2 regions of the Microbacterium sp. HMH0099 genome follow, and region 2 is predicted to be linked to the other one. Evidence: predicted binding sites of a transcription regulator. Region 2 holds the regulator's gene; the other holds the start of a gene.
What was found. The regulator LexA, encoded in region 2, represses DNA repair genes until DNA is damaged. The targets are predictions, from matches to a motif close to TCGAACANNTGTTCGA.

Region 1: the regulator LexA is predicted to act here: its motif matches at 2,495-2,510, upstream of ACO03V_RS14575 (DUF222 domain-containing protein).

What each region holds. Positions count from the first base shown of each region.
Region 1 covers NZ_JBMRJR010000006.1:128,325-133,623, reverse strand. Annotated here, with positions in the region: gene ACO03V_RS14580 (PLP-dependent aminotransferase family protein) at 1-793, shown strand, start outside; gene ACO03V_RS14575 (DUF222 domain-containing protein) at 976-2,484, opposite strand; gene ACO03V_RS14570 (phytoene desaturase family protein) at 2,675-4,249, opposite strand; gene ACO03V_RS14565 (inositol monophosphatase family protein) at 4,396-5,187, shown strand.
Region 2 covers NZ_JBMRJR010000004.1:26,126-31,424, reverse strand. Annotated here, with positions in the region: gene ACO03V_RS10285 (prolyl oligopeptidase family serine peptidase) at 1-1,270, opposite strand, end outside; gene lexA (transcriptional repressor LexA) at 1,451-2,140, opposite strand; gene ACO03V_RS10275 (LysM peptidoglycan-binding domain-containing protein) at 2,401-2,751, shown strand; gene ACO03V_RS10270 (histidinol-phosphate transaminase) at 2,790-3,884, shown strand; gene hisB (imidazoleglycerol-phosphate dehydratase HisB) at 3,881-4,495, shown strand; gene hisH (imidazole glycerol phosphate synthase subunit HisH) at 4,492-5,139, shown strand; gene priA (bifunctional 1-(5-phosphoribosyl)-5-((5-phosphoribosylamino)methylideneamino)imidazole-4-carboxamide isomerase/phosphoribosylanthranilate isomerase PriA) at 5,186-5,299, shown strand, end outside.

The sequences.
Region 1 (5,299 bases), on a different contig from region 2:
CCGTCTCGGGGCCGAGGTCGTCGGCATCCCGGTCCGTTCGGAGACGGGCCTGGACCTCGACGCTCTCGAGGCACAAGCGAACCTGGATGCCGTCGTCGTCACTCCTCAGCACCACTACCCGCTGGGGAGCCGTCTGAGCGGCCCCGAGCGCGCCCGTCTGCTGGCGTGGGCGGAACGGTCGGGCGCCGTCGTGATCGAGGACGACTACGACAGCGAATTCCCGCACGGACGTGCGCCCCTCCCGCCGCTGCATCTCATCGACCCCGCCCGGGTGGTCCTGGTCGGGAGTCTGTCGAAGGTGCTCACGCCGGCGCTGCGGTGCGGGTGGCTGGTGGCGTCGGGCGGCATCCGTGATCGCCTGGTGGCCGCGCGCGAGGATCTGGACCTGCCCGTGTCCGTCGTGCAGATGGATGCCATGGCCCGATACCTCGCCACGGGCGCGCTCGCGCGGCACACCGCCGGCCGTCGCCGGGACTACCGACACCGGCGAGCGCTGCTGCTCGAGGCTTTCGCGGATGTGCCCGAGATCAGCCTCACGGCGATGGACGGCGGGCTCCACGCCGTCGCGCTCCTTCGTTGGGCGACGCCGCGCGACGAACGCGAGATCGTGGCCGAGCTGGGCGAGCGCGGCATCCAGGTCGCGGGGATGTCGTCGTACGCCGTCTCGCCTTCCTCCACGCATGTTCCGGCCGGTCTCGTCTTCGGCTATGCGGCGCCCACGACGGTGGAGCTGACGGCAGGTGTCGCGGAGATCATCGAGGTCGTGCGGCGCCGGGCGCAGGCGCGCAGCTGACCGAGCGGGGACGTGAAAGTTGAGGGGGGGGCGGGCTGCGGGCTCGGGCCGGGGGGTTCGGGTTCGGGTTTCGGGCGACGGGCCTGGGGCATCGGGCCTGCGGCCTCGGGCTTCGGGCTTCGGGCCTCGGGCTTCGGGCTTCGGGCCCCGGGCTTCGGGCCTCGGGCCCCGGGCTTCGGGCCTCAGAAGGGCGGGGGATCGCCCGTCGGACGGAACATGACGCGCGGGGGAGGGCTCTCCCGGGTCTGCTGGCCGAGCGGGCTGTGGAACAGCAGGCTGCCGTCGGCGTTCTGCTGGATCGTCCACGGCTCCTCGGTCTTCAGGACGTGATGGCGGACGCAGAGGTGGCAGAGGTTCCGCAGGTGCGTGGGGCCGCCGTCCTGGGCCTCGCGGTTGTGGTCCAGCTGGCAGCGCGCGATCGGCGCACGGCATCCCGGCGCGCGGCAGTGCCGGTCGCGAGCGGCGAGGAACCGTCGTTGGGCGGAGGTCGGGGTGTATCGGTCCACCTCGAGCACCGTCCCCGTCACCGGATCGCACAGCACGCGGTCCCAGCCGGGAGCCCCGGCCGCCAGCCGTCGCGCCGTCGCAGGGTCGATCGGGCAGGTGTTGTCGACGATGGCGCCGCCGTCCGTGCGGCCCAGCAGCGTGAGCACGGGCACCGTGATCTGCACCTGGGCGCGCACGGCGCCGAGCCCGCCCGGACAGGAGTCCTCCGTGGTCGGGTCGTGGGAAGGAGCGGCGGTCAGGAGCAGATCGGCGAGGACGTCCGCGCCGATCTGCGCGAGCGACCGCTCGTCCGCGACGCTGCCCTCGTCGTTCCCGGCAGGTGTCCCTTCCGTCCCGGCGGCCTCTGACCCTCCCATCGAGGCGAGAGACGGTTCTCGGTTCCCGGCGGTCGCTGATCCGTCGATCCCGTCAGGCATCGATCCTGGGTCCTCCGCACTCGGCGACCCGCCGTCCCCGGCGGTCGCCGAGTCTCCGCTCGTGTCCGGGGCCGTCACGGCAGCCCGGATGGCCGCGGCCTGGCGTCGCAGACGATCCCGGATCCCGTAGGCCACGGTCGCGGGCAGGATGACGCTCAGCTTCGCCATCCCGTCGGCGAGGTCGCGCACGCTCACCCCGCGCTGCGCGGCGGCGCGCAGGTGTCGAGCCGTCATGCCTTCCGGCTGCACGCTCTCGGCCAGTTCGCGGCCGTAGGCCCGGACACGACCGGGGGAGTCGCGCTCGGCGCGGGCCAGGACGACCGTCTCCCACCCCGCACGTGCGGCCGGGTCGTCGAGCACGATGCCGGTCTCGAGGATCGCGGCGGCGTGTCGCGGAGTGATCCGGCCGTCCTCGAGAGCCCCTACCGTGGCGGCGAACTTCTCGGTCAGCGTGTGGGCGTCGGACAGCTCCTTCTGCACGGTGAGATCGTGCGTGCGCGTGGCCACGCCGATCTCGAGCGCGACCGACCGCACCGGGAGCTCGCGCTCTCGAGAGAGACGTGAGCCCGAACGCTCCATGCGGGCGAGGGCGATCCTCATGACGGCGGCGCGTCTTCGGATGAGCGACGCGGACAGCCGGGCGATGGCAATGGTGTCGTCGCGGATGCCCGCGACGAGCGCGCGCAGCTCCGCCTGCTCGTCGGCGAACCGGTCGTCGGTGAAGGCGTCGGCGTCTGCCGGCGGCGGGGGAGAGGAAGATGCGGCCATGCGTCAACGGTAGAAAGGATGTTCGAGGGTCTGACAGTCTCTTCACCCGGCCCCGAGAAGGAATTCACCCGGCGGTGGAACTGCCCCCATCGGCATCCCTCCCCTCGCGCCCCGCCCCGACGGCATCCGATCCGCGACAACTCGCGAACCGAACAACCCGCGACAGCCCGCGAACGGGACATCCCGCGCCCTACTCCCCGAGGATCTCCAGCGCCGCCATCGCGGCGTTCTGCCCGCCGATGCCGCTCACGGCGCCGCCGCGCCGCGCACCCGACCCGCAGAGGAGGATGCGGGCGTGCGCCGTCTCCACGCCCCACCGGGCCGCCGGACGCGTCGCCCGCCCCTCCGACCACGGCCACGACAGGCCGCCGTGGAAGATGTCGCCGCCGGTCAGGTTCAACGCGCGCTCGAGGTCGCTCGTCGTCTTCGCCTCGATGCACAGAGTGCCCTCGGGCGTCCGCATGATGCAGTCGCGCAGCGGCTCGTCGAGCACGGACTCCAGCGAGTGCTGCGCCGCCGCGAGCAGCCGTGCGCCCGCCGCGACCGGGTCCTCGTCCGCGATGAGCCGGTGGGGCACGTGCAGCCCGAACAGGGTCAGCGTCTGGGCGCCGCTCTCGCGCAGCTCCGGTCCGAGGATGGAGGGGTCGGTCAGCGAATGGCAGTACACCTCCACCGGCAGCGGGTCGGGCAGCATCCCGCCGGTCGCGGCGATGAAGGCGGAGTCCAGCTGCGTGAGGGACTCGTTGACGTGCAGCGTCCCCGAGAACGCGGCCTCGGCCGACACCGCGGCGTCCTTCAGGCGCGGCAGCCGCGACAGGAGCATGTTGACCTTGATCTGCGACCCCTCCGGCTCGGGGGGCGCGCCGACCGACGTCCCGCCCGCCGTGAGCAGGTCGGCCAGCACCGCCGGTCCGACGCCGCTGAGCACCAGCGCTCCCCGGAACGAGACGGGCCGGTCGGTCACCCCGTGGACCTCGCCGTCCGGCGTGACCGAGATCACGTCGACGCCCGTGAGGATCTCCGCGCCCGCCTCCCGTGCGGCGCGCTCGAGCTCGGCCGTCACGGCCCCCATGCCGCCGACGGGAACGTTCCAGTCCCCGCCGACCACGTGATAGAGGAAGCACCGGTTCTGCGCGAGGGACGGATCATCGGATGCCGCGAAGGTGCCGATCAGCCCGTCCGTCAGAGCCACGCCGCGTACGAGGTCGGTCTCGAGCGACGACCGCAGCAGATCGCCGAGCGGGCGCTCCGTCAGTGCCGTCCACAGCTCGTCGTCCCCGACCCGCTCCCGCAGCTCGTCCGCCGTCGGTAGCGGCTCGGTCATCGTGGGGAACACGGCCCGCGCCAGCTTCGCGAGACGTTCGTTGAAGGCCCGGTATCGCGCGGCCTCGTCGGCGTCGCCGAACGTCCGCGTGAACGAGTCCTCGGTCGCCGCGGCATCCCTCGTGTCGATGAGCACACCGCGCGACGGGTCCGCCGGGTCGGGGGTGTAGGACGAGTAGCGCCGCCGGCGCAGGTCGATCCGGAGCCCGAGATCGGCGACGATCCGCGGCGGCAGGAGGCTCACGAGGTAGGAGTACCGCGAGACGCGCGCGTCGACGCCGCGCCAGGGTCGTTCCGAGACGGCCGCGCCGCCCACGGCGTCCAGGCGTTCCAGGACGACCACGCTCCGCCCCGCACGGGCCAGATAGGCGGCGGCGACGAGCGCGTTGTGCCCGCCTCCCACGATGACGACGTCGTAGCGGGTGGTGTCGGCGAGACTCATGCGCCCACGCTAGCGAAGCGCCGTCGACGGACGAATGGATGCCACCGCCCTTGCGCTCGGGACGTTCACTCCTCCACAGGCTGACTCTGCTGCATGTTCTTCTCCCGGCCCGGGCTGTCCCGCTCGCGCGCAGTAGCGTGGATGCCATGACCCTCGCTGCGGACCTGCTCGACATCGCCACGCGCATCGCGCGCGACGCCGGGGCGCTCGCCCACCGACGCCGGCAGGAGGGGGTGACCGTCGCCGCGACCAAGTCCGCGGCGGCCGACATCGTCACCGCCGCCGATCGCGAGGTGGAGGCGTACATCCGCGCCGAGCTGGCCCGCGAGCGACCGGGCGACGGGTTCTTCGGCGAGGAGTCCGGCGCGGAGGAGGGCGAGACCGGCATCACGTGGGTCGTCGACCCGATCGACGGCACCGTCAACTACGCCTACGGCATCCCCGCCTGGGCCGTGAGCATCGCGGCGGTCGAGGGTCCGCCGGACACCGCCTCGTGGACGGCCCTCGCCGGCGTGGTGTTCAACCCGGTCACCGGCGAGCTCTTCCGCGCGTCGCGCGGCGGCGGCGCGTGGCTGGGCGACCAGCGTCTCGCGGTGTCCGAGGTCGGTCCGGCCGGCGGTCTCATCGCCACCGGCTTCGGCTACGACCCGGCCACCCACGCGCCCGCCCTGGAGCAGCTGTCGCGGGTCATGCCGATCGCCCGTGACGTCCGGCGCATCGGCGCAGCATCCCTCGACCTCGCCTCCGTCGCGGCCGGAAGGATGGACGCCTATTACGAGCGCGGCACCCATCCGTGGGACCACGCGGCGGGCGCCCTGCTGGTCGCGGAGGCCGGCGGAACCCTCGGCGGCGCGCCGGGCGGACGGCCCGGACGCGGCATGGTGATCGCCGCAGGAGCGGAGTTCTTCCCGGCGCTGGAGGCGGTTCTGGACTACTGATACCGCTCACCGATCCCGGACTCCGCGGACGGATTCGCCGCCGCACATGGCTTTCCCAGACCGTCCGGGGTAATGTGTTTACCCGATCGTTATCTTCGCTGCCCGAACGGCG
Region 2 (5,299 bases):
AGAAGGCGGTCTTCGCGGACGGCGCGGGTCCCACGTGCGAGGTGGGGCCGCCGTGGACGAGGACCACGTAGGGCGGGCGCTCGTCGGCGGGGGCGACGACGCCCGGGTTCGTCGGCGCGTAGGCGAACGCGTGCACCGGGCCGTGCGGCCCCTCGGTGACGAGGGCGCGGGCGGGCGGCATCCATTCGTCCCCCCAGGCGGCGTCGCCGCCGGCCACCGGCAGGACGGACTCCGGGGCGTCGAGGTCGATCAGCCACAGGCCGGACCGTCCGTGCGCGTCCGCCCCCGACACCAGCACGCGGGCGTCGCGGGCGTGCTCGACGGCGGCCCCCGCGACCACGGGCAGAGGGAGGGGACGGATGCCGCTGGGGGCGATCTCGACGACGTCGTCGGCGCCGTTCGTGCGCACGGCCACGATGCGGCCGTCGGCCGTCGCAACGAACCACCGCGTGCCGAGCACCCAGAGTCCGCCGCCGGTGTCGGCGTCCGCGGGCGCCACCGGCTGCGGCTCGCCGTCGAGACGGTGCCGGACGAGGTTCCAGCGCCCGTCCGGGTCGTCGGCGTAGAGCAGCTCGTCGTCGGCCAGCCACACCGGCTGCAGGGGAGCGCGACGCTCGCCGCCGGCGAGGTCGCGCACCTCGCCCGTCGAGAGGTCCGCGACGCGCAGGCGCGTGGCATCCCACGGCATGTCGGGATGGTCCCACGCGATCCACGCGAGACGGGAGCCGTCGGGCGACAGGGCGGGCTGCGCGAGGAAGGTGCTGCCCGCGGCCAGCGTCGCGACCGCGTCGGTGTCCTCCGCGCCGGAGCCGTCGGTGGGGATGCGGACGATCGCCCGCTCGGGCACGCGCCCGTCGCCGTGCCGCTCGCGCACCGCGAGCAGGGCGCCGTGCTGCCATGTGAGGCCGCCGTGGCGGTCCGTGTCGGACGCCGGAGTGAGCGGACGCGCCTCCGCACCGGGGCGGAGCCCGTACACGCGCTGATCGGTCTTCTCGACGTAGAACAGCTCTCCGTCGTCGGAGGCGGTCCAGGCGCCGCCGCCGTACTCGTGTACCGAGGACCGTGCGTTCGCGGGGGCGGGGAGGATCGTGTCGACGACGCCGTCGGCCCGGCGGCGCTTGACGGCCACGCGGCCGCCCTCGGCGGGGACCGACTCGCCCCACCACACCTCGTCGCCGACGAGTCGTGCGCCGTCCACGCGCGGCGTCGCGCGCGAGACCGCCTCGGCGGTGACGGGGGAGGGCCAGGAACCGTAGGGGAGCGTGTCCATCGGCCCAGCCTACGAAAAGCGCAGGGCGCGCCGTCGGATGACGGCGCCGGATTCGGACCGGGGGCCGCGTCTGTTCCGATTCCGTGGCCGTCCTCCGATTCTGCGCGCCCGGCGACATGACGAAGGGCCGGATGCCGCCCCTCCCGGCGGCATCCGGCCCTCTGTCGTGTCGGCTCGCGGTCAGACCGCGCGCAGCACCGCCACCACGCGTCCGAGCACCACGGCCTCGTCGCCGAGGATCGGCTCGAACGCCGAGTTGCGGGGGAGCAGCCACGTGTGGCCGTCGCGGCGGCGGAACGTCTTGACCGTGGCCTCGCCGTCGAGCATGGCGGCGACGATCTCGCCGTTCTCGGCGGTGGCCTGCGAGCGGACGACGACCCAGTCGCCGTCGCAGATGGCGGCGTCGATCATCGAGTCGCCGGACACCTTGAGCATGAACAGCTCGCCCTTGCCCACAAGCTGGCGGGGGAGGGGGAAGATCTCCTCGACCTGCTGGTCGGCCGTGATGGGCACGCCGGCGGCGATGCGCCCGACGAGCGGCACGAGGGCGGCGTCGCCGAGGGCGGGCGCGGTGTCGGCGGGGTTCTCGGCGGCGGCGCCGGGGAGGTCGATCAGCACCTCCATCGCGCGGGTCTTGCCCGGGTCGCGGCGGAGGTATCCGCTGAGCTCGAGCTGGTTGAGCTGGTGGGTGACGCTCGACAGCGACTTCAGCCCCACGGCGTCGCCGATCTCGCGCATGCTCGGCGGGTAGCCGTACCGCGCGATCGAGCGCTGGATGACCTCGAGGATCGCCAGCTGCTTGTCGCTGAGGTTCTTGCGCCGACGGGTCTGCGGCCTGTCGCGCCCGCCCGCGGTCGTCGCGTCGGTCATCGTCTGCTCCCCTCGCGCCGCACGGGGCATGCGGCGGAAATTCGAATGTCGGAGGTTCGTGGTGAGGTCTCCGTGTCGAAACCGTATCCGCTCAGAGAGGCGAATCCCGTGGACCGCGCGCGTGTCGCGTTCGATTGGATTCCGAGCGAACCGGTGTTGACACTCGAACTGTATCGAAGATAGATTCGGAATACAGGTTCGCACCACCGTCCTCCCGGCCGAGGGCGGGGTGCGAATCTCTCCCCCTCAAGGAGCACACCATGACCAGCATCGCCGCCCCCGCACCGACCACCCGCCTGCGCCTGACCGTCCGCGGTCGCCGCGTCGTGGCCTTCCTGGCCGCGCTGCCGGTGCTCATCGCGCTGACGGTGGCCGCGCTGGGCGGGGGAGCGGCACTCGCCTCGCTCGACAGCGGCGCACCGGCGGGCTCGTTCACCGAGGTCACCGTCATGAGCGGCGAGACCCTCTGGTCGATCGCCGAGGACGTGGCCCCGGGCGCCGATCCTCGCGACGTGGTCGCGGAGATCACCCGCCTGAACGCGCTCGAGAACGGCGTCGTGTCGGCCGGTCAGCGCATCGCGATCCCGTCCGAGTACACCGTCCAGGGCTGAGCGGGGCGCCGACGCTGACGGCCGCGCCGCCGCCTACGATGGGTGAGGTGACTGTTCGGCTCGACGACCTCCCCCTTCGCGACGATCTCCGGGGCATGACCCCCTACGGAGCGCCCCAGGCCGCCCTTCCCGTGGCCCTCAACGTCAACGAGAACACGCATCCGGTGCCCTCCGAGGTGGCCGACGACATCCTCGACGCCGTCGCCCGTGCGCTCCGCGACGTCAACCGCTACCCCGACCGCGAGTTCACCGCGCTGCGCGAGTCGTTCGCGGACTACCTCGGGCACGGCCTCGACCGCGAGCAGATCTGGGCGGCGAACGGCTCGAACGAGGTCCTCCAGCACCTGTTGCAGGCGTTCGGCGGTCCCGGGCGGACGGCCATGGGGTTCGCGCCGACCTACTCGATGTACCCGCTGCTCACCCGCTCGACCGGCGCCACCTGGATCGCCGGGACGCGCGAGCACGACTTCTCCCTCACCGCGGAGTCGGCGGCGGAGCAGGTCGACCGCGAGCGGCCCGACATCGTCTTCCTCTGCGCGCCGAACAACCCCACGGGAACGCCGCTGCGTCTCGACGTCGTCGAAGCGGTGTACGCCGCGACCGACGGCATCGTCATCGTGGACGAGGCGTACGAGGAGTTCGCCCCGCGCGACGAGCCGTCCGCCGTGTCGCTCCTCCCGGACCGCCCGCGTCTGGTCGTCTCGCGCACCATGAGCAAGGCGTTCGCCTTCGCCGGGGCGCGCGTGGGCTATCTCGCCGCGGACCCGGCGGTCGTCGACGCGCTCCGCCTCGTCCGGCTGCCCTATCACCTGTCCGCTCTGACGCAGGCGGCCGCCACCGCCGCTCTCGCGCACGCAGAGACGATGCTGTCGATGGTCGATGAGATCGTCGCGCAGCGCGACCGGATCTCCGCGACCGTGTCGGCCCTGGGCTACGTCGCGCACGAGTCGTGGACCAACTTCGTCCTCTTCGGCGGAGTCGACGACCCGGCCGCGACGTGGAAGGGCCTGTACGACCGCGGTGTGCTCATCCGCGACGTCGGCATCCCGCACCACCTGCGCGTCACCGCCGGTACGGCGGATGAGACCACCGCGTTCCTGGACGCGCTGGCCTCGGTAGGATCGCGGGCATGACCGGCCCCGCCTCGCCCCGTTCCGCCTCGATCTCGCGTGAGACCAGCGAGTCCCACGTCGAGCTCGAGCTCGACCTGGACGGCCGCGGCCACAGCGAGATCTCCACGAGCGTGCCGTTCTTCGACCACATGCTGACCGCGTTCGCGAAGCACTCGCTGACCGACCTGCGGGTCCGTGCGACCGGCGACACCCACATCGACGCCCACCACACCGTGGAGGACGTCTCCATCGTGCTCGGCCAGGCGATCCGTCAGGCGCTCGGCGACAAGTCCGGCATCGCCCGCTACGGCGATGCGCTCGTGCCCCTCGACGAGGCGCTGGCGCAGGCGGTCGTCGACATCAGCGGCCGTCCCTACCTCGTCCACACCGGTGAGCCCGCCGGCTTCGAGCACCACCTGATCGGCGGCCACTTCACCGGCTCGCTCGTGCGCCACTCCTTCGAGGCCATCTCGATCCACGGCGGTCTCACGGTGCACGTCCGCGTTCTCGGTGGCCGGGACCCGCACCACATCGCGGAGGCCGAGTACAAGGCGCTCGCCCGCGCCTTCCGCCAGGCGAAGGCGCTGGATCCGCTCGTCGACGGCATCCCGAGCACCAAGGGGGCCCTGTGAGCCGTCCGGTCGTCGCGGTCTTCGACTACGGGTCGGGCAACGTCCACTCGGCGGTCAAGGCGCTCATCGAGGCCGGCGCCGACGCGCGCCTGACCAGCGACCGTGCCCTGCTCATGGACGCCGACGGTCTCCTCGTCCCCGGTGTCGGCGCCTTCAGCGCCGTGATGGGGGCCCTGGATGCCAGCCGGGGCGGCGAGATCATCGACCGACGCCTCGCGGGCGGTCGTCCCGTGCTCGGCATCTGCGTCGGCATGCAGGTCATGTTCGAACGCGGTGTCGAGCGGGGCGCGGACACCGCGGGACTAGGGGAATGGCCCGGAACGGTCGCCGAGCTGGCCGCGCCGGTCCTGCCGCACATGGGCTGGAACACCGTCGACGCGGGCGCGGGCTCGCGCCTGTTCGAGGGCATCGAGAAGGAGCGCTTCTACTTCGTGCACTCGTACGGGGCGCAGGACTGGTCCCTCGAGGTGACCCCGCCCTTCCCGGAGCCGACGCTGACCTGGTGCACCTACGGCGCGCCGTTCCTCGCGGCGGTCGAGAACGGGCCGCTGGCGGCGACGCAGTTCCACCCGGAGAAGTCCGGCGAGGCGGGCATCCGCCTGCTGGCGAATTGGATCGACGGCCTGCGCACGACTACTGTGTGACCTCGTGCCCAGGGCAGGCGAGACGCGCCGCCGGGCACGAGGAGCCATGAACGATTTCGCGTCCACGCCCGAACTTGTGCTGCTTCCCGCGGTCGACGTCGCCGACGGCAAGGCCGTCCGCCTGACCCAGGGCGAAGCGGGCACCGAGACCAGCTACGGC